One region of the Amycolatopsis sp. NPDC059657 genome, then DNA from elsewhere that is predicted to be linked to it. Evidence: riboswitches for the same ligand, from Rfam matches in the RefSeq annotation. Region 1 holds a riboswitch; the other holds the start of a gene.
What was found. Region 1 has a riboswitch for cobalamin ahead of metE (5-methyltetrahydropteroyltriglutamate--homocysteine S-methyltransferase). Riboswitches for the same ligand answer to the same signal wherever they lie in the genome.
Positions count from the first base shown of each region.

Region 2: it holds a riboswitch for cobalamin, as region 1 does, so the genes downstream of both, ACFV15_RS33050 (aldehyde dehydrogenase family protein) here and metE (5-methyltetrahydropteroyltriglutamate--homocysteine S-methyltransferase) in region 1, are expected to answer to the same signal.

Region 1 is NZ_JBHWEB010000031.1:44-3,878, reverse strand. It holds gene metE (5-methyltetrahydropteroyltriglutamate--homocysteine S-methyltransferase) at 1-2,188, opposite strand, end outside; cobalamin riboswitch at 2,287-2,515, opposite strand; gene ACFV15_RS18640 (ribonucleotide-diphosphate reductase subunit beta) at 2,744-3,823, opposite strand.
Region 2 is NZ_JBHWEB010000079.1:27,619-45,723, reverse strand. It holds gene ACFV15_RS33060 (cupin domain-containing protein) at 96-521, shown strand; gene ACFV15_RS33055 (hypothetical protein) at 523-945, opposite strand; gene ACFV15_RS33050 (aldehyde dehydrogenase family protein) at 967-1,698, opposite strand; cobalamin riboswitch at 1,772-1,915, opposite strand; gene cobF (precorrin-6A synthase (deacetylating)) at 2,014-2,763, shown strand; gene ACFV15_RS33040 (PhzF family phenazine biosynthesis protein) at 3,025-3,837, opposite strand; gene ACFV15_RS33035 (LysR family transcriptional regulator) at 3,887-4,783, shown strand; gene ACFV15_RS33030 (hypothetical protein) at 4,865-5,347, shown strand; gene ACFV15_RS33025 (GNAT family N-acetyltransferase) at 5,739-6,245, shown strand; gene ACFV15_RS33020 (hypothetical protein) at 6,226-7,290, opposite strand; gene ACFV15_RS33015 (helix-turn-helix domain-containing protein) at 7,383-8,465, opposite strand; gene ACFV15_RS33010 (hypothetical protein) at 8,720-9,361, shown strand; tRNA gene ACFV15_RS33005 (tRNA-Val) at 9,433-9,504, opposite strand; gene ACFV15_RS33000 (peroxiredoxin) at 9,547-10,008, opposite strand; gene ACFV15_RS32995 (DUF3052 domain-containing protein) at 10,082-10,510, opposite strand; gene aceE (pyruvate dehydrogenase (acetyl-transferring), homodimeric type) at 10,928-13,723, shown strand; gene ACFV15_RS32985 (alpha-hydroxy-acid oxidizing protein) at 13,794-15,005, shown strand; gene ACFV15_RS32980 (DUF3592 domain-containing protein) at 15,076-15,489, shown strand; gene ACFV15_RS32975 (L-lactate permease) at 15,569-17,131, shown strand; gene ACFV15_RS32970 (nicotinamide riboside transporter PnuC) at 17,112-17,750, opposite strand; gene ACFV15_RS32965 (hypothetical protein) at 17,918-18,105, opposite strand, start outside.

The DNA.
Region 1 (3,835 bases):
CTTCCGCGTAGCCGCGGGTCTTGAGGCCGCAGTCGGGATTCACCCAAACGCGTTCCGCGGGCACCGCGCCGATCGCGGTGCGCAGCAGACCGGTGACCTCGTCGATGCTCGGGACGCGGGGCGAGTGGATGTCGTAGACACCCGGCCCGACACCGCGGCCGAACCCGGCCGAGCTGAGGCCGGCGAGCACCTCCATCTTCGAGCGGGTGGCCTCGATGCTGGTCACGTCCGCGTCGAGCGCGTCGATCGCGGGCAGCACCTCGCCGAACTCCGAATAGCACATGTGCGTGTGGATCTGGGTGGAGTCCGAGATGCCCGAGGTGGCGAGCCGGAACGCGTCGACCGCCCACGCGAAGTACGCCTCGTGGCCGGCCGCCCGCAGCGGGAGCAGCTCACGCAGCGCGGGCTCGTCGACCTGGATGATGCGGATGCCCGCCGACTCCAGGTCGTGCACCTCGTCGCGGATGGCCAGCGCGACCTGGCGCGCGGTGTCGCCGAGCGGCTGGTCGTCGCGGACGAACGACCACGCGAGGATCGTGGCCGGGCCGGTGAGCATGCCCTTCACCGGCTTGCCGGTCAGCGCCTGCGCGTACCGCGCCCACTCGACGGTCATCGGCTTCGGCCGCGAGACGTCGCCGTAGAGGATCGGCGGCCGGACACAGCGCGAGCCATAGGACTGGACCCAGCCGAACTCCGTCGCGGCGAACCCGGCGAGCTGCTCGGCGAAGTACTGGACCATGTCATTGCGCTCTGGCTCACCGTGCACGAGCACGTCGAGGCCGAGATCTTCCTGCAGCCGCACCACCTTGTCGATCTCGGCGTGCATCGCGGCGCGGTAGCCGTCGTCGCCGAGCTTGCCGGCGCGGTGCGCGGCGCGTGCCTTGCGGACCTCGGCGGTCTGGGGGAAGGAGCCGATGGTCGTGGACGGCAGCGCGGGCAGCTTGAGCGTCTTCTGCTGGGCTTGGGCCCGTTGGGCGTACGGCGGCCTCGTGATGTGCTCGGGACGCAGCGCCCGCAACCGCGCCCGCACGCGGTCGTCGACGAGATCCTTCGCCGTGGCACGGCTTTTCGTGGCCTCGCGGGCAGCGGTGAGGTCGACGTCTTCCCGCAGCGCGCGCCCGATCAGCACCACCTCGTCGACCTTCTGGCGCGCGAACGCCAGCCACCCGTTCACCCGGCCGAGGTCTTCCCGGTCGATGTCGTAGGGAACGTGCAGCAGCGAACACGAAGTCGACACGCCGACTTGGCCTGCGGTCCCGAGCAGCGTCGCGGCTTTGCCCAGCGCGGTGTCGATGTCGACGCGCCAGATGTTGCGCCCGTCGACGACGCCCGCGATGACTTCCTTGTCCTTGAGCGCACTCTCGGCCGCGACGGCGTCCACTTCGGACGGATCGGTGACGAGATCGACGGCCAGCGCGTCGATCGGCGAGCGCGCCAGCCGCCCGAGCGCGTTACCCAGCTTGCCGAAATACCCCGCGACCAGCACCTTCGGCCGCGAGGTCAGCCCGCCGAGCACGCGGTACGCGTACGACAGCAGCTGCAGCTCACGGTCCGTGCGATCACCCGCGAAGGCGGGCTCGTCGAGCTGGATCCACTGCACGCCGGCATGGTGCAGCTGGGCGAACAGCTCGGTGTAGGCGATGAGCAGCTGATCCAGCAGCTGCAGCGGATCGAAGCCCTCCACGGTCGGCTTCGACAGCAGCAGGTAGGTGAGCGGGCCGACCAGCACCGGACGGGTTTCCCCATCGGCCTCGCGGTACTCGTCGAGCGGCTTGGTGCCGCTGAGCGCGAAGCACGTGTCCGGGCCCAGTTCGGGCACCAGGTAGTGATAGTTGGTGTCGAACCACTTCGTCATCTCCAGCGCGGGCGCCTCCTGGACCCCGCGCGCGGCGGCGAAGTACGTGTCCAGCGGCGAAAGCCCCAGCTCGGTGAACCGCTTCGGCAGCGCGCCGAACAGCACGGTCGTGTCGAGCATCTGGTCGTAGAAGGAGAAGGTGTTCGACGGGATCGTGTCCAGCCCGGCCGCCCGCAGCTCGTCGACGGTGCTGGCGCGCAGCCCAGCGGCGATCTTTTGTAGCTCGGTCTCGTCGATCCGGCCGGCCCAATAGGCCTCGACGGCCTTCTTCAGTTCCCGATCGGGGCCGATACGCGGGTAGCCCAGCACGGTGGTGCCGATGCGTGTGGTCACAGCTCTCTCCTCGCGAGCTCGTCGAAGGAGCCCGTGCGCGCGCGAAAAGACACCATGACGTGTCGTGCCCTCCCGCGAGGCCCGGACTCGCGCATGCCTGCGGCACACGCACCACAGGCAGGTCTTCGGACTCATGGGCGTCACACACGCGCCTACCGGCCGTCGCTTCCCGGACTCGTGTCCAGTGCTTTACCGTGTCTCGCACGGTGACGGCTTTCGTTCCCACATACCGCTGCGGGGCAGTCCCGGATTCACACCGGGTTCCCTGTTGCCTCGCCAGAGCGTGAAACGGCCACGCCCTGGCGAACCAGTGGCGTGGCCGAGCCTAGCCTGAATCCGCGCTGCCGCGCTGACGGCTCCCAGTCCGTGGAAGGATCTGTCAGGTACAGGGTCGTGAGTGTTTACGCCGGTTAGAACCGGCCGTACCACTCACGACCCCCGAACCTCGGCCTCCTTGGTTGCCACGTGAACGAGGGGAGCCCCTGCTGCATCCAACGCAGCAGGGGCTCCCCTCGTTCACGGCACCAACCCGAAGCTTGATATCACGAGTCAGGCTCAGTCCCAGTCGAGGGCGCCGCCCGACTGGTATTCGATGACGCGGGTCTCGAAGAAGTTCTTCTCCTTCTTCAGGTCCATCGCCTCGGACATCCAGGGGAAGGGGTTCTCCTCCTGGCCGAAGATCGGCGCGAGGCCGATCTGCTGGGCGCGGCGGTCGGTGATGAAGTGCATGTACTGCTCGCACAGGTCGGCCGACAGGCCGAGCATGCCGCGGGGCATGGTGTCGCGGGCGTAGGCGACCTCGAGCTGGCAGGCCTCCGTGAGCATGTCGCGGATCTCGGCCTGGAACTCGGGTGTCCACAGGTGCGGGTTCTCGATCTTGATCTGGTTGATGCAGTCGATGCCGAAGTTCAGGTGGATCGACTCGTCACGCAGGATGTACTGGTACTGCTCGGCGATGCCGATCATCTTGTTGCGGCGGCCGAGCGAGAGGATCTGCGCGAAGCCGGTGTAGAACCACATGCCCTCGAAGATCACGTAGAACGCGACGAGGTCACGCAGGAAGGCCTGGTCGGCCTCGGGCGTTCCGGTCTCGAAGTCCGGGTTCTCCAGGTTCTGGGTGTGCTTGAGCGCCCAGGCGTCCTTCGCGGAGATGGACGGGACCTCGCGGTACATGTTGAACAGCTCGCCCTCGACCAGGCCGAGGCTCTCGCAGATGTACTGGAAGGTGTGCGTGTGCACGGCCTCCTCGAACGCCTGGCGCAGCAGGTACTGGCGGCACTCGGGGTTGGTGATCTGGCGGTACACCGCGAGCACGATGTTGTTGGCCACCAAGGACTCCGCGGTCGCGAAGAAGCCGAGGTTGCGCTTGAGCATCTGGCGCTCGTCGTCGGTCAGTCCGTCCTTGGACTTCCAGAGCGCGATGTCGGCCTGCATGGCGACCTCGGTCGGCATCCAGTGGTTGTTGCAGCCCGCGAGGTACTTCTCCCAGGCCCAGGTGTATTTCATCGGCAGCAGCTGGTTGACGTCGGCGCGGGCGTTGATCATGCGCTTGTCGTCGACGTTGATACGCGCGGCGCCGACCTCGATCTCGCCGAGGCCCGTCGCGTCGGCGAGCTGGGGGTCCATTGTGGTCATTCAAAGCTCCAA
Region 2 (18,105 bases), on a different contig from region 1:
ACGACCCGATCGACCATTAGATCTCGCCCCTTTGGCCATGGATCGGCTGCGCGTTTGCCGATAACCTCCGAGCCGTCTACTCGAAGGGGATCACCATGCGCAACTCAGTCCGAGGCATTCTCGCCGGCGCGGCCGTACTGGGCGCGCTGCTGGTCCCTGCCACCGCCGAGGCCACGCCCAGCTCAGGCGTGACCGGTGTCATCCTCTCGAAAACCACCCTCGGCAAGACCGACTACATCCTGCGCGAGATCACCATCCAGCCCGGCGGCGGCACCGGCTGGCACTACCACGACGGCACGCTCTACGCCTTCGTCAAGGCGGGCACGCTGACCCACAACGACGCCGACTGCGTCACCGAGGACGTGTACCGCACCGGCTCCACGTTCCCGGAGCACCCCGACCTTGTCCACATCGGACGCAACCTCGGCACCACGCCGGTGGTGCTCGACGTGCTTTACGTACTGCCGACCGGAAGCCCGCTCTCGGAGGACGCGCCCAACCCCGGCTGCGACTTCCAATAGCCTACGTATTCAGATCCCACGCCGGGTCGTCGTGGAACCGGATCAGCACCTCTTCGTAGCCGAGCAGTGTGCTGCCTCCGGTATCGAGGATGCCTTCCAGCCCTGGCAACAGATCCCGCAGCAACGTCCGCGCCCCCGTGCCTTCGTCGTAGCCGAGCAGCACCGCCTGGAACTGCCCGAGCAGCTGCGCGAACTGGGCCGTCTCGGCTTCCTTGTACTCGGCGAGCACCTCGCCTGAGACGTCCACGTCGAAGACGCAGTCTTCTCGTTGCAGGCGGGAAAGTTCCGGCTCGTACAGGCCGACTTCGCCGAGCCTGCAGATGAGCTCGAGGTGGCTCTCGAGCTCGCTGACCAGCACGACGGCCGGGCGAGTGCCGCCGCGTTTCCTGGCGGGGCGGCGCTTGGGCCGCGTCAGCTCAGGCATGACCGTCTACAAGGGAATCGTTCATCGGGAACCTGCCGAACGGCGGAAGTCGGGACGGTAGACGGCGGCCAGGCGTTCGACCACCGGGTCTGGGGCGCGGTCGGCGAACTGGGCCACCAGTGAGGTGGCCATCTGCGCCTCGGTGGCCGGGCCGGTACCCGCGCCGACGAGGGCGCCGACCACCTCGTCGGTGTCGGGCTCCGGCACTGGTACGAGATGACTGCGGGTGCCGTGGAAGCACTGCGCCGTCTTGCCGTACGCGAGCGCCGTCGCCTGCACGGACTCGGCGACGGCCGAAGGTCCCACGAAACCGATCGCGTCGACACGGGGGTGCGCGATGAGCGCGTCGATGGCCTCGCGGTCACCATTGATGACATTGAAGACGCCGGGCGGCAGGCCCGCGTCGAGGAACGTGGTCGCGAGGCGCAACGCGATCGACGGGTCGCGCTCGGATGGCTTGAGCACGAACGAGTTGCCGCAGGCGATCGCGGGCGCGGCGTTCCAGACCGGGACCATCACCGGGCAGCCGTCGAGTTCGTCACTGACACGCTCCAGAAAATCCATCAGCCCCCGCAGTCGCCGGTCCGGTTGCCACAGCGCCCACTCGTCCTGCGCCGCGACCGCCACTTCGACGGCGTAGCCGACCTCACGCTTGCCGGCGAGCGGGACGCGGATGCCGGGCAGTTCGCAGAACCGCCCCGATGTCCCGAAAACCGGCTTGCCGCCGATGAAATGGAACAGTTCGTCACTCACCTGACCCACCCTGGTCGCAGGGAGGTTTTCCTCGCAGGGCGAAGAGACATTCGTGCCAGCTCCATCCTCGTGGACAACACGTCGAGCCCACGGCCGGCGATCTGGCTTCCGGTTCGGCGCGCGCAAAACCGGTCACAGTGGCGGGACCGCGCCGGTTTCGCACCGGCTTCCCCGGGAATCCGTGGGCCTTCATTTCACCCTAGGGCGGCAATTCCGCGCCTGTCGAGGCCGCGAACCCGGTTTACGGGGTGGCCGCGACCATCCCAGGGGACCCCTAACCTGACACACCCTGGCCCGCCAAGGCAGACTCTCGGCGTGCGCAAGCTCTATGTGATCGGTATCGGGGCCGGCGACCCCGAGCACCTGACGGTCCAGGCGATCAACCGGCTGAACGAGGTCGACGTCTTCTTCGTGCTGGACAAGGGCAAGGAGAAGGCCGACCTGGTGCGCCTGCGCCACGAGATCCTCGACCGGTACGTGACCAGGCCGTACCGGCTGGCCGAGGCGAAGGACCCCGAACGCGACCGCACGCCCGCCGACTACGAGGCGGAAGTCAAGGCGTGGCACGGACGGCGCGTCGATGTCTACGACCGGCTCATCACCGGGGAGCTGCGCGAGAACGAGGTGGGCGCGTTCCTCGTCTGGGGTGATCCCGCGCTCTACGACAGCACGATCACCCTCTTGAACGCCGTACAGGAGCGGGGAACCGCGTTCGACTACACCGTGATTCCGGGCGTCAGCAGCGTTTCCGTGCTGGCGGCCCAGCACAGGACGACGTTCAACCGCATCGGCACCGCCGTGCAGATCACCACCGGGCGGCGGCTCGCCGACGGCTGGCCGGACGGCGCGGACGATGTGCTCGTCATGCTCGACGCGCACTGCACGTTCACCCGGTTCACCGGCGAGGACATGGACATCTTCTGGGGCGCCTACCTCGGCACGCCCGACGAGCTCGTCGTGTCCGGACGGCTCGCGGACGTCGCCGAGGAGATCGTGGCACTGCGTTCGCGGGCACGCGAGCGCAAAGGCTGGATCATGGACACCTACCTGTTGCGCCGCAATTAGTGAGGGGAAAGTCAAACGTGGCGTCTCGTCTGGTCGTCGCCGGGAAGTGGCGGTTCGCTCGGCTCGCCCAGACCAGTGAGGTAACGGTGCTCCCGACCGTCTGCCAGGCACCGAAGACTCTCGCGCTCGTCGTGGCGCGATGGCGTTGCGGCGTTGGACGACGCAAAGCCATCACACCAGCCTTCGATGCCGCAGCCAGCGCACTTGGTGAGGGAGGCCCTCACCAAGCCGGCCCAGAGCACGCCACCTTTGCCCTTCCACTCAATGGATCCGGACGGCGTTGCCTGTGACACGGACACCCGGCCGGTCGTCGACCTCGACGGTCAGCACGCTCGGCCGTCCCATGTCTTCCCCTTGCAGCACCGTGAAACGACCGCTTTCGAGCCTGCCGATCTTCCGCAGGTAGCCACCGAAGGCGGCAGCCGCCGCACCGGTCGCGGCGTCCTCGACGACCCCGCCTGGCGGGAACGGATCGCGGGCGTGGAACACCTCGGCGGACTCGGCCCAGGCCAGGTGCACCGTGGTCCACCCGCCGCGGCTCATCACGTCGCCGAGCGACTCGAAGTCGTAGTCGAGCTTCGCGAGCCGCTCGCGCGTGCCCGCGGCCAGCACGAGGTGCTCGTTCCCGGCGAACGCGACATGCGGCGGGAACGCCGGGTCGAGGTCGGCGCGGTCCCAGCGGAGCGCGGCGAGCACCTCGTCGAGTTCGGTGTCCGTCGCGGGCCGCGAGCGGGTCGGGGCACTGGTGAGCGTCGCGGTCACCCTGCCGTCCACGACGGCCGTCTCGACGGCGATCTCGCCCGCGTTGGTCTGGAACTTCATCGGGCCCACGCCGAAGCGCTCGGCGAGCGCGACGGCGGTGGCGATCGTGGCGTGGCCGCAGAAGTCGACCTCGGCCAGCGGGCTGAAGTAGCGGAGGCGGTCGTCGTCGACGAACGCGGTCTCGGAGTAGCCGATCTCGGCGGCGATGCGGAGCATCTCGTCGTCGCCGAGGTGGCCGGCGCCGAGCACGACACCCGCGGGGTTGCCGCCGTGCGGGTCGGTGGTGAAGGCGGAGTAGCGCAGCAGTTCCATGGCTTCGATGATGGTACGGCGAAGCCATCGAAGCCAACGATGATTCTCTATGGACTCCATCGGTAAGCTCGATACCGTGGACACCCGGCTGATCTCGACCTTCACCACGCTCGCGCGGACCGGCAGCTTCACCGCGGCCGCCGCCGAGCTGCATCTCGCCCAATCGACCGTCACCGCGCACATCCAGACGCTGGAACGGGAGCTGCGCGCCCGCCTCATCGACCGCCTGCCGTCCGGCGCAGCGCTCACCGAGACAGGCCGCCGCGCACTGGAGCGGGCCCAGCTGCTGCTCGACGCCGAGGCCGCACTGCGCGCCGAAGCCGCGTCCGACGGCCCGATCGAAGGCGAGGTGACCGTCGGCGCGACCGAGTCGCTCTGCGCCTACCTGCTGCCCGGCGCGATCGCCGCACTGCACGCGAGCCACCCGGGCGTTGACGTGCGGCTGACACCCTCGGGGACCGCCGGCACGGTCGAGCGGCTGCGCGACGGACGGATCTCGGTCGGGCTGATCCTCGAACCGGCGCTGCGGGCCTCCGATCTCGTGATCCGGAAAGCAGGCGCGCTCGATCTCGGGTTCGCCTGCGCGCCGGACCACACACTGGCCGGGCGCAAGGCGGGCTGGGCCGAACTCGCGAAGCACCGGTGGTTCCTGCTCGAGGAGGGCTGCACGTACAGCGACGACGTCGCCCGCGAACTCGCGGCGGGCGAGCACCCGCAGATCACGCGGCTCGGCAGCGTCGAAGCGGTGCGCGCGTGCGTCGCGGCGGGACTGGGTCTCTCGCTGCTGCCGGCGTTCGCGCTCGCGGGCCGCGGCCTCGCCGAGTTCCAGGCGCCGCGCATCCGGCCGAACGCGATCCTGCTGGCGCGGCATGCCCGGCGCTCCCCCAGCCTGGCCCAGCAGGCGGTGCTGGACGAGCTGGCGAAGGCGGCCGCCCTGCTGAATTGAACACGTTCAGAAAATCCTTGCCCCCAGGGTTTGCCCGGCGCTATCTTGAACGTGTTCAAAAAGCGCGACCTTGGGGGAATCATGCATGCGCGAATCTGGATGTCGACGCTGGTCGCGGCCACACTGACCGCCTGCGCCCCGGCAGGCGACACGCCGCCGCCGCCCGCACCACCGCCGTCGAAATCGACGTACGTCTACGTGTCACCCAGCCGGATCTGGCACGGCAAGGTGAATGAACTCTGCGGGCCCGCCGCGACGAGGATCGCGAAGGCGGCCACCCTTCCCGACCGCCTCGACGCACTGGTCGCCTGGATCTTCGACGTGGAACGCGTCGAAATCCCCGACCGGGTCGACTACGCCCCCGAATTCGTCGCCCACCTGCGTGAGTTCAAGGAGTCGGCTCAGCTCCACTCGCTGATGCTCCGGGGTGATGACCTCACCGTCTACGGCGGAACAGGGAAATCGCCGGAGCAGATCGTCGAAGAAGTTCTCGTCCCGTTGCGCGAGGAGATCACCAAGTACGCGCGCGAGCTGGACATGCCCGCCTGCCAGAACCTGTTCTGAGGTAACGAATGGATCACACGCGAACCCGGAAAACCTCGCTGCCAGGCCAGATCGGCTCGGCGTGACGACGGGCGATGTTGATCACCCGTTTGCCATGGATCTCCGCGTATCTGTGTCAGGGAAACGGCGTCCTGATTCATGTGCGCCCCGCGGCGCCGCGTGAAACGGGGTCGGGCCTGCCGAGGGGGCAGACCCGGCCCCTTTCGCGTTCTCGCTACTCCGCTCGGCCGTGGCGGAACTCGTCCGGCACCGGGGTTTCGTCTCCGCCACATAGTGGAATCCGGGCCCTTGACTACGTCTCTAGGGGATTATCAGACGTATGCAGTAATGACTAGGGTCGACAAACCAGCCCGGTTGCCGACCACGAAGAGCCAGAGCGGAGAATCCCCGCGTGACCCACCGCAACCAGATCCGTCTCGCGCAGGATCGTGACGTCGACGCGCTGGTCGAGGTGCTGGGCGACCGCGAGTTCGTCAAGGACCGCCTGGACCGCCAAGCGCTCGGCCTGGGGAAGCTGCTGACCATCTGGTCCGGCGACGTGCTGCTCGGCTCGATGTACATCTGGCTCGAAGCCGCCGAGGAGCCGGAGCTGCGGAAGCTGCTGCCAGGGGTGCCCCTGTTCACCCGGATCGAGGTGCTCGAGGGCTACCGCGGCAGGGGCATCGGCACCCAGCTGATCAGCGCGGGCGAGGATCTGCTGCGCGAAGCCGGGTACGACACCGTGGCGCTGGCGGTCGAGGTCACCAACTTCCGCGCGGAACTGCTCTACAAACGGCTCTACTTCGACGAATGGGACCACGGCCAGATCACCTGCGAAGGCATCGAGGTGCTCGAGGACGGCCGCCGCAAGTCCTACGACGAGACCTGCCGGATCATGGTCAAAAAACTCGAGGACTGATCGGCACGTACTCGCCGCGGTGCTGCAGGCCCAGTTCGGCCAGCACCTTCGCGGGATGCAGCCCGGTCGGCGCCTGCGCGAGATGCCGACGCCACCGGCGGCGGTCGAGCGACAGCGCCGCGAGATAGTCCAGGCAGAGCTCGGCGGTGACCAGCAGGCTGCGGATGTGCGCGGCCTTGAGCGCGGCGAGCACCCGTTCCCGCTCGGCGTCCGGCCCGCCCATCGACTCGACCCTGGCGACGATCTCCCTGATGAAGGTGCGGCGCCTGGTCAGGAACGCCCGCCAGTACCGCAGATCCGTTTCGAGCGGCCGATGATCGTCGAGCCGCGCGAAAACACCTTCCGCGAGCGCGTCGCCGAATTCCTCCGAACGCGCCCTTTCGGTGTCGAGAAATGGGTCGTACGGCCCCTGCACCGCGGTGCCGACGACACCCGACGGACGTAATCCGTGATCGTCGAGCAGGAAGAACCAGTCCTCGTTGTAGATATCCGGAAAGAACGATTCGAATGATTCCGCGGAGATCGCGAGCGCGCCGCCGCCGATGAACATTTCCTGCGAGCCGCCGGAGTAGCGGTTCGCGTGACAGACCACCGAGTTGTCGGGGAACCCGGTGATCGAAAGGCCCACATTGGCGTAACGGTCGAGCAACCGAACGGCGTCCGTGAGATCGGCCATCCGGGGGATGAAGATGTCGTCGTCGAGGAACACGACCCGTTGCCAGCCCAGCGAACGCGCCAGCAGCAGGCCGAGATTGCGCTTGAGGCCGGTGTCCGTCGACCTGGCGAACCGGGTTTCGCGCAGCAGCCGGGTGGTGTGGAACTCGGGCAGCAGCCCGTCCGGCAGCAGGCCGACGTCGACGGAGATCAGCTCGACGCCTGCGGCCACCGCGAGTTCGGCGGTGCGCACGGCGGAGGCGCGCTTGCTGCAGAGCACGACAAGTGTGCAGTTCAACCGGGCGGCCGCGGCGACAGCGGTGTGCATCTGCTCGGGAAAACGCGCGGTGGGGACGATGATCGCGTCGACTCTTGCTGCGCCGGTCGGCACGGAGCCCCTGCGGTTGAGGAGAGGGAGGTGGGATCCTTGGTGGTGGGAGCGGGGCGCGAAGCCCGTGTCTCCCGGCGTGACCAAGGTCTGATTCACAACGGCTCCTCCGACCACTCGTGCAGCCGTACCTTCGGATCGGTCCAGTCTGGCGCGACGGGCCTGCCGTTCACCACGGACACACGACTGAGGATACTGATGCTTCTCCGCCCCGCGAAGCGCCTTTCGATGTACGCCTGGTTCCGCCTGCTGAACAACGGGTCGGTCAGCGCGCGGACGGCACCCAGCGTGCCACGCCCGTACATGCCGTTGCAGATGGTGACGGTCAGCGCGGAATTGAACGGGCTAGGCCCGTGGTAGAAATGCGCGACGTCGTCGACGAGAATGGTCTTGCCGTCGACCTCCTGCAAATGTGGTACGAAATTCTTCTTTTCACCTCCTTCGTTGATCTCGAAATGTCCTGATTCCGAATGTTCCGGCCGCAGTTCCTGCCGCAGCGGCAGCCGCAGCCGCCGCAGCAGGTCGCGGGTCAGCGCGTTCCAGTCCACGCCGCCCAGCGAGATCAGGTGAATGGCCGGATAGTCGGCGCTGCCGAGCTCGGACGCCAGCCGGTACCGGACGTCGGCGCCGGGGTTGAGCGCGCGGACATGCCCGTACAGCTCGAGCAGCGCGTCCGGGTCGGCGTAGGTGTACAGCCGCACGTAGTCGGGGTCGTCGACGTTGGCGTACGGGAAGCCCTTGAGCAGCTCGGCGGGCAGCTGCGAGCAGACGATGGTGATCGGCTTGCCGTCGTCGAAGCGCAGCAGGTTGCCGCCCTCCGCCGAGGCCTCGACGGGCTCGGTGGTGGCGGCCGTGCGCAGCCCGGTCAGCTCGGCCAGGAGGTCGCCCCGCGCGGCCCGCTCTTCCTCGGTCAGCTGGCGGACGTCGAGCAGCTGGTACGGCTCTCCCGCGACCGACCGCTCGGTGGCGAAGAAGGTCGCGTACGCCTCCAGCCGGTGCACCGGCGGTGGCTTGGGCGTGGTGGTGCTCTCCCACGAGGAGATCGAGGCGACACTCACCGAGCGCCTGGCCGAGAGCGCCTCGGCCAGCTGCCCCTGGGTGATGACGCACCGGGGCCACTTCTGCTCCCGCAGCTCCTTGAGCCGCCGGGCGAGCATGAGCCTCGGTTCCTCATACACCTGCACGGCACCAGGCCTTCCAGTTGACTTCAGTTTAGCTTGCTGAAGATCGGGGTATACAGGGTGAATCGGCTCGTGTACACGGAATGTTACGACAAGGCCTCAATCCGGCCATGGCACGGCAAGGCGGCATGAGGGCCTGGTCACTGGCATTGTCGAGGTCACCTTCAGCCTCTACTCTGAAGCCTAGCGAATTTCGTGGAGTTTCAGCAAATTTCAGCTTTGACGGCGGTCGAGGGGAATCGAGGGTCGCCATGAACCGTCACCAGATCTTGCCGAGGCACCGCACGATTCTCGTGCTCGACATCGAAGGCTCCACCAGCCGCACGGACACGGCCAAGGCCAGGCTGCGCGCTTCCATGTACGCGATCCTGGAAGAAGCACTGCGCTCCAGCGGGATAGCCGCCGAGCACCACGATCCGCCCGCCGACCGCGGCGACGGCGCGCTGATACTGGTCCACCCGGTCGACGAGGCCCCGAAGACGCTGCTCCTCAACCGCGTGATCCCGCGCCTGGCCGAGCAACTCACCCTGCAGGACCCCGAACACAGCTTCCGGCTGCGCGTCGTCCTGCACGCCGGCGAGGTCAACTACGACTCACAGGGCTGCTTCGGCGAGGCGCTGGACATCGCCTTCCGCCTGCTCGACGCCCCCGAGGTCAAACGCAAGCTCCGCACGATCGACGCCCCGCTGATACTGGTCGTCTCGCACGACATCTACCAATCGGTGATCCGCCACGGCTACGAGGGCATAGACCACAAGTCCTTCGAGCCCTCGGTGAAGGTCCGCGTCGCCGGAGCCCGCCACCGAGGCTGGCTCCACATCCCGGATTCCCGCCTGGTGCCCGAACCTCGGACGCCCGTCAGCGCGACCGAGATCGAACCGACCTGGGCCTGACGGGCAAAGGGCTCGTGAGTGGTATCGCCGGTTCTAACCGGCCAAAACACTCACGACCCTGAGCCAGGGAGTGGGCGCAGTAGGGATCGAACCTACGACCGCTCGGGTGTAAACCGAGTGCTCTCCCGCTGAGCTATGCGCCCTAGACCGGTGACGCCCCGGGAGGCGTCACCGCAAAGCCGGACTCAGGCGAGTTCGGCGACGGCCTTCTTCCACGAGCCCTGGTCGCGCGCCTCACCGGGCGCGTTGACCTCGGCGAAGCGGACGACGCCGTCCTTGTCGATCAGGAAGGTGCCACGGACCGCGAGGCCGGCGTTCTCGTTGAAGACGCCGTACGCCTTGGCGACCTCGCCGTGCGGCCAGAAGTCGGACAGCAGCGGGAACTGGTAGCCCTGCTGCTCCGCCCACGCCTTGAGCGAGAACGGGGTGTCGACGGAGACGCCGAGCACCTGCACGCCCTGGCCGTCGTAGTCGGCGAACTCGTCACGCAGCTGGCACAGCTCGCCGGTGCAGATCCCGCTGAACGCGAACGGGTAGAACACCAGCAGCACCGGCTTGTCACCCTGGAAGGACGACAGCTTCACCGGCTGCTTGTTGTAGTCGTTGAGCGTGAAGTCCGGGGCTTGCGTACCGACCTCGACGGCCATGCCTCTGTAGTCCTCTCACCGCGTCGAACCGAGCCTGCGGGACAACCCTATCGTGTCGCCCGCAGGGCCCGGTTCAGCGCTTGGTCTTGGACTTCGGCGGTACGAGCTTCGTGCCGGCCCAGCCGGCGGCGACGCTGATGTTGGCCGTCTGTGAGAGCCCCACAGTGGGCACCGCTTCCGCGATTTCGCTTGGCTGGACGTGCCCGGGCTGTCCCGTCTTCGGGGTCAGCACCCAGACCACGCCGTTCTCGTTCAAGAGGCCCCGGACTTCGAGCAGCGCGTCTCCGAGATCACCGTCGTCGTCACGCCACCACAGCAGCACCACGTCGATGACCTCTTGGGCATCCTCGTCGAGGATGTCAGCGCCGATCGTTTCCTCGATCGCCGAGCGGACGTCCTCATCGACGTCCTCGTCCCAGCCGATCTCCTGGACCACCATGTCCGGCTTGATCCCAAGCCTTTCGGCGACGCTGTTCTGATCAGCGTCTCCCGCGGCGACCACTGTTTTCACTCCTCCAACTTACGACGGAGTGTGGCGGCTACCGCCTGCCGGATCGGCCTGCGGACCACCACACTCGGGTACACGATGCGACTAGCGAACACTGGTGAGGGCTCGCGCGCAACCGTCCACACCGGATCGGCAACAACTCGTGTCGCAGGGTACGGCCCTTACCACCCCCTCCGCGACGGCAATTCCGGCGTTCAGGGGCCCCTGCCGTGGATCGCCGCGCACGGGCGTCGCATAGGGTGAGTACAAGTCGCGCGCGCGATACAACCATCCAGTGGTGGTGTCGCGTCCGGGTCGCGCAACGTTACCGGGCAGTAGCGGTGACGGAAGCGGGATTTGCGACGACGATGGCAGGGATAGATCGCTGCTAGGCAGACCGACAGAGCACAAACCATTTGGCGAGGAGATCCCTTGGCCCCGCAGAACGACGGCGCCCCCAGCACGGAGGCCCCGGCACGCGTCCGAGTCATCCGTGACGGGTTGGCGGCGCACCTGCCCGACATCGACCCGGAGGAGACCGCCGAATGGCTGGACTCCTTCGACGAGGCGCTCGCAAGGGGAGGTCAGCAGCGTGCGCGGTACCTGATGCTGCGCGTCCTGGAGCGAGCCAGGGAGCGCAACGTCGGTGTTCCGCCGCTGACCGCGACGGACTACGTCAACACGATCCCCACCGAGAACGAGCCATGGTTCCCCGGTGACGAGGAGATCGAGCGCCGCTACCGCGCCTACATCCGCTGGAACGCGGCGATCATGGTGCACCGCGCGCAGCGCCCCGGTATCGGTGTCGGCGGCCACATTTCGACGTACGCCTCTTCCGCGGCGCTCTACGAGGTCGGTTTCAACCACTTCTTCCGCGGCAAGGACCACTCCGGTGGCGGCGACCAGATCTACATCCAGGGTCACGCCTCCCCCGGCATCTACGCCCGCGCGTTCCTCGAGGGCCGCCTGAGCGAGCAGCAACTCGACGGATTCCGCCAGGAGTTCTCGCATGCCGGCGAGGGCGGCGGCCTGCCGTCGTACCCGCACCCGCGGCTGATGCCGGACTTCTGGGAGAACCCGACGGTGTCCATGGGCCTCGGCCCGATGAACGCGATCTACCAGGCGCGGTTCAACCGCTACCTGCGCGACCGCGGCATCAAGGACACCAACGACCAGCACGTCTGGGCGTTCCTCGGCGACGGCGAGATGGACGAGCCCGAATCGCGCGGCCTGATCCACGTCGCGGCCGGTGAGGGCCTCGACAACCTGACCTTCGTGATCAACTGCAACCTGCAGCGGCTCGACGGCCCGGTGCGCGGCAACGGCAAGATCATCCAGGAGCTGGAGTCGTACTTCCGCGGCGCGGGCTGGAACGTGATCAAGGTCATCTGGGGCCGCGAGTGGGACAACCTGCTGCACGGCGACCGCGACGGCGCGCTCATCAACCTGATGAACACCACGCCCGACGGTGACTTCCAGACCTACAAGGCCAACGACGGCGCGTTCGTCCGCGAGCACTTCTTCGGCCGCGACCCGCGGGCGAAGGACCTCGTCAAGGACCTCACCGACGCCGAGATCTGGAACCTCAAGCGCGGCGGCCACGACTACCGCAAGGTGTACGCGGCGTACAAGGCCTCGCTGGAGCACCACGGCCAGCCGACGGTGATCCTCGCGCACACGATCAAGGGCTACGGCCTCGGTTCGTCGTTCGAGGGCCGCAACGCCACGCACCAGATGAAGAAGCTCACGCTCGACGACCTCAAGCTGTTCCGCGACGCCCAGCGCATCCCGATCAGCGACGAGGAGCTCGAGAAGAACCCGAAGCTGCCGCCGTACTACCACCCCGGCAAGAACTCGCCGGAGATCGAGTACATGATCGGGCGCCGCCGCACGCTGGGCGGTTTCCTGCCCGAGCGCCGCGCCGCGCGCGCGAAGGCGCTCGTGCTGCCCGGCGACAAGGTCTACGAAGGCATCCGCAAGGGTTCCGGCAAGCAGGAGGTCGCCACCACCATGGCGATCGTCCGGCTCATCCGCGAGCTGGCGAAGGACTCCGAGATCGGCAAGCGGATCGTCCCGATCATCCCGGACGAGGCACGCACCTTCGGCCTCGACTCGATGTTCCCGACCGCCAAGATCTACAACCCGCACGGCCAGACGTACACCTCGGTCGACGCGAGCCTGATGCTGGCGTACAAGGAGTCCGAGAAGGGCGTCATCCTCCACGAGGGCATCAACGAGGCCGGTTCGACGGCGTCGTTCACCGCCGTGGGCACGTCGTACGCGACGCACGGCGAGCCGATGATCCCGATCTACATCTTCTACTCGATGTTCGGGTTCCAGCGGACCGGTGACGGCATCTACGCGGCCGCCGACCAGATGGCACGCGGGTTCATCCTCGGCGCCACCGCGGGCCGCACCACGCTGACGGGCGAAGGCCTGCAGCACGCCGACGGCCACTCGCTGCTCCTCGCGGCGACGAACCCGGCGATCGTGGCGTACGACGCGTCGTTCTCGTTCGAGATCGCGCACATCGTCCGCGACGGCCTGCACCGCATGTACGGCGACACCGGGCCGGACGGCAACGGCGAGAACGTCATGTACTACATGACCATCTACAACGAGCCGTACCAGCAGCCAGCCGAGCCGGCGAACCTCGACGTGGACGGCCTGCTCAAGGGCCTGTACCGCTACGCAGAGGCTCCGGCGGGCAGCGGCCCGGAGGCGCAGATCCTCGTCTCCGGCGTCACCATGCCGGACGCGCTCAAGGCGCGGAAGCTGCTCGAGGACGAGTGGGGCGTGCGCGCGGCCGTGTGGTCGGCGACGTCGTGGACCGAGCTGCGCCGCGAGGCCGTGGCGATCGACCACGACAACCTGCTCTACCCGGGCAGCGAGGCACGCGTGCCGTACGTGACCCAGGCGCTCTCCGGCACCGAAGGCCCGGTCGTGGCCGTTTCGGACTGGATGCGCGCGGTGCCGGACCTGATCCGCCCGTGGGTGCCGAACGACATGCTCACCCTCGGCACGGACGGGTTCGGCTTCTCCGACACCCGCCCGGCGGCACGGCGCAAGTTCCTGGTCGACGCCCAGTCGATCGTGGTCGGCACGCTGTCCGCGCTGGCCAAGCAGGGCAAGGTCGACCAGTCGAAGGTGGTCGAGGCGGCGCAGAAGTACCGCATCGACGACGTCTCGGCGGCCGGTCCGCAGACCTCGGACTCGGGTTCCGCGTAAATAAGTGCTAGAAAGGACCCGGCAGACATCGGATGTCTGCCGGGTCCTTTCATATTCGGGAGATGATCGTGTGACGAAACGCCGCCTGCCCAAGCCGAGCGAGCTGAAGCAGATCCTTCGCCCGAAGCCGATCGTGCTCAACCCGACCGAGCGCCGCCTCGCCGGCGCGCACACCATCGCCGACCTGCGGACACTCGCCCGCAAGCGCACGCCGCGCGCGGCCTTCGACTACACCGACGGCGCCGCCGAGCTCGAAGACAGCCTGCGCCGCGCCCGCCAGGCCTTCCGCAGCGTGGAATTCCACCCCAACGTGCTGCGCGGAGTGTCCGATGTGGACACCAGCGTGGAGATTCTCGGCAAGCGCTCGGCGCTGCCGTTCGCCTTCGCGCCCACCGGTTTCACGCGCATGATGAACCACGAGGGCGAATGCGCCGTCGCCCGCGTCGCCCAGCGCAACGACATCCCGTTCTCGCTCTCGACGATGGCGACCACCTCGATCGAGGACGCCGCCGCGGCCGCGCCCGAGGCCCGCAAGTGGTTCCAGCTCTACGTCTGGCGCGACCACGGCGCCGGCGAAGATCTGATGAATCGCGCCTGGGAGGCAGGCTACGACACGCTGCTGCTGACCGTGGACACCCCGGTCGCGGGCGCGCGCCTGCGCGATGTGCGCAATGGTCTGACCATTCCGCCCGCACTGACCTTGAAGACCTTCCTCGACGGCGCGACCCACCCGGCGTGGTGGTTCAACCTGCTGACCACGGAGCCGCTGACCTTCGCTTCTTTGAGTCACTTCGACGGCACGGTCGCCGAGCTGCTGAACAAGCTCTTCGACCCGACGCTGAACTTCGACGACCTCGACTGGGTCCGCGCGACCTGGCCGGGCAAGCTGGTGGTCAAGGGCATCCAGAACGTCTCCGACGCCCGTGACGTGGTCAAGCACGGCGCCGACGCGGTGCTCCTGTCCAACCACGGCGGCCGCCAGCTCGACCGCGCCCCGACCCCGATCGAGCTGCTCACCCCCACGCTCGACGAGGTGGGCGACGACGCCGAGGTCTGGGTCGACACCGGCATCCTCTCCGGCGGCGACATCGTCGCGGCCATGGCCCGTGGCGCAAGCGCTTGCCTCATCGGCAGGGCGTTCCTGTATGGCCTGATGGCGGGCGGCGAACGCGGCGTCCAGCGCACGGTCGACATCCTGCGCGCCGAGCTGGTCCGGACCATGCAGCTGCTGGGCGTGCGGACGATCGCCGACCTCCGGCCAACCCACGCCACGATCCGCTAGCGCGGCTTGAGCTCCTGCGATGAAACTGGGGCGGAAAGACGGACAAGACGGTTGGAGATACTGGCCAGCCGTGCTCAGCCTGGCGGTCTTCATCGGCGGGATCCTGGGTTTCGTGCTCCTCGCCGGAGCCGCGGACAACCTGCTCACCACCGGATCCCGCACCACAGGTGTCGTGGAAAGCGTGCACAGCCCCACCAAGGGAGCACGCTCGATACAGGTCCAGTACACCGTCGAAGGCCGGTCGTACCACGCCGAGATCGAGACCATCGGCCGGACATACCGGTTGTCGGACAACGTCACCGTGGTCTACGACCCGGCCGATCCCGAGCTTGTCCGCACAGCCGAAGATCCGAACTCGAATCACTTTCTGATGATGGTGTGCGTCGTGACGATCCTGGTTTCGCTCCTGTTCTTGATGGCTTCGCTGATCGCGGCACGGCAGCCCCAGCCCAGCCCGAAGTTCTTGGGTGAGACGGAAGCTTGACGAAGCGGCGGGGTTGTGAGGAAGATCTCGGCCACGCAGTGAAAGGGTGTTTTCGCATCGTGGAAACGGGGACCCGGTCATGTTCGTGCAGGAACTCGCGCCGCTAGGCAGCCTCGGCTGGTCCGCGCTCGTCGCCGTGCTGCCGCTGGCCACCGTGCTGGTGTTGCTCGGCGTCGTACGGATGAAAGCGCATTGGGCGGCGCTGATCGGGCTGGCGGTCGCGCTCGCCGCCGGGATCATCGTGTTCGGGATGCCGGTCGGGCAGGCGATCTCGGGGGCGTTCTCTGGCGCCGCGTTCGGGTTGTGGCCGATCATGTGGATCGTCGTCAACGCGCTGTGGATCTACCGGTTGACCGTGCGGACCGGGCATTTCGACGTGCTGCGGCGCAGTTTCGCGAACGTCTCCGACGATCAGCGGATCCAGGCGCTGATCGTGGCTTTCTGTTTCGGTGCCTTGATGGAAGCGCTTGCAGGATTCGGGGCTCCGGTGGCGATCAGCGCGGTCATGTTGGTGGCGCTGGGTTTCAGCCCGGTCAAGGCCGCCGTCGTGGCGCTCGTGGCGAACACCGCGCCGGTCGCGTTCGGCGCGATGGGGACGCCCGTGGTCACGCTCGCGCAGGTCACCGGCCTGCCGCTGGACCAGGTTTCGTCCATCGTCGGACGGCAGACGCCGTTGCTGGCGTTGTTCGTGCCGCTGCTGCTGGTCGTGATCGTCGACGGCAAGCGTGGGCTGAAGGAGACCTGGCTGCCCGCGCTGGTCTGCGGGATCGCGTTCGGGGTCGTGCAGTTCGCGGTGTCGAACTTCGTTTCGGCGCAGCTCGCCGACATCGGCGCCGCGCTCGCGGGTGCGGCCGCGCTGGTGCTGGTCGTCGGCGTGCGCAGGCGCCGGGAAAGCACGGACGACCGCAAGGACGTCGTCAAGGCGTACGTGCCGTACGCCTTGATCATCGTGATCTTCTCGCTCGCGCAGGTGCCGCCGATCAAGAAGATGCTCGACCAGGCGACCTGGAAGTTCCACTGGCCGTTCCTCAACGTGGCCGCGCCGAACGGGAAACCCGTGTCCGGCAACAGTTTCACCTTCACGCTGCTGAGCACCGGCGGCACGCTCGTGCTGATCGCGGGTGTCATCACGGCCGTGTTCCTCGGCGTCTCGCTCAAGGACACCGCGCGGGAATGGCTCGCGACGATCAAGGAGCTGCGGTTCGCGATCCTGACCGTGATGGGCGTGCTCGCGCTGGCGTACGTGATGAACCTGTCCGGCCAGACCGCGACCATCGGCAACCTGATCGCCGGCGCCGGCGCGGCGCTCGCGTTCTTCTCACCCGTGCTCGGCTGGCTCGGCGTCGCCGTCTCCGGCTCGGACACCTCGGCGAACGCCCTGTTCGGCGCGCTGCAGGTGACCGCGGCGAACAAGACCGGGTTGCCGGCGGATCTGCTGGCGGCGGCGAACAGCTCGGGCGGCGTGCTCGGCAAGATGATCTCGCCGCAGAACCTGACCATCGCGTGCGTCGCGGCGAGCCTGCCCGGTGAGGAAGGCATGCTGCTGCGGAAGGTCTTGCCGTGGAGTATCGGGCTTCTGCTGCTGATGTGCCTGATCGTGGCCGGTCAGGCGAGCCCGGTGCTCAGCTGGATGCTGCCGTGACCGCGCGCCCGGCGGCGACCCGCTGGGCCGAGCGGTTCCAGCTCCACCAGCCGTGCACGACCAGCGCGGCGAAGATGAGGTAGACGGTCGCCGAGAACCAGAGCCCCGACTTGATCTGCAGCGGCACACCGATCGCGTCGACCACCAGCCACACCAGCCAGAATTCGACGAGCCCCGCGCCCTGCGCCCCGAAGGCGACCAGCGTCCCGACGAAGATCGCGGCGTCCGGCCACGGCGCCCACGACGCGTCGAGCGAGTCCAGCACCAGCGCCATCGCGGTGGTGCCGACGGCGAACGCGCCGATCATGACCAGGCGTTCGGTCCAGCTGCCCTGGCGCACGACCACGCCGTACACCGGGTCCTGGCGCCGTGACCACGCCCACCAGCCGTACAGCGAGATCAGCAGGATCGCGACCTGCCTGCTGGCGAGGCCGCCGAGGTGCGCGGAGACGTAGACGGCGAACAGCAGCACGGTGGCGCCGACCTGCACCGGCCAGGTCCACAGCGTGCGGCGTTGCGCGAGGAAGACGACGGCGAGCGCGCACAGCTGGCCGAGCAGCTCGGCGATCGAGATCCACTGACCCAGCACCGTGAAGCCGTGTTGCAGCAAGAAACCCACGCCAGCGCCCCTTCCGTCTCCCCAGTCCAACATGCTCCTGGGGCAGGGCATTCCCTAGCAAGTGTGAGCGGCCGAACATCCCCGATCGCCCCAATGCGTCCTTCGGCACCTGCCAGGTGCCGAAGGACGCATTGGGGCGGGGCTTGGCGCCTTCCTCGTACGCCAGGTCAGCGGGGCCCGGGGCGCGCCATGCCTGCGGGCGGCGTCGGGGTGTCCATGCCGTTCGAGATGGGCTCGGAGGTGCGCGCGGCGGGCGTGGTGTGGTCGCTGGTGCTCAGCTGCCCCTGGACGTTCGCCATCCAGCCGTCCCAGCGCTGCTGCGCGGGCTTGATCAGGCCGCCGCCGAAGCCGACGA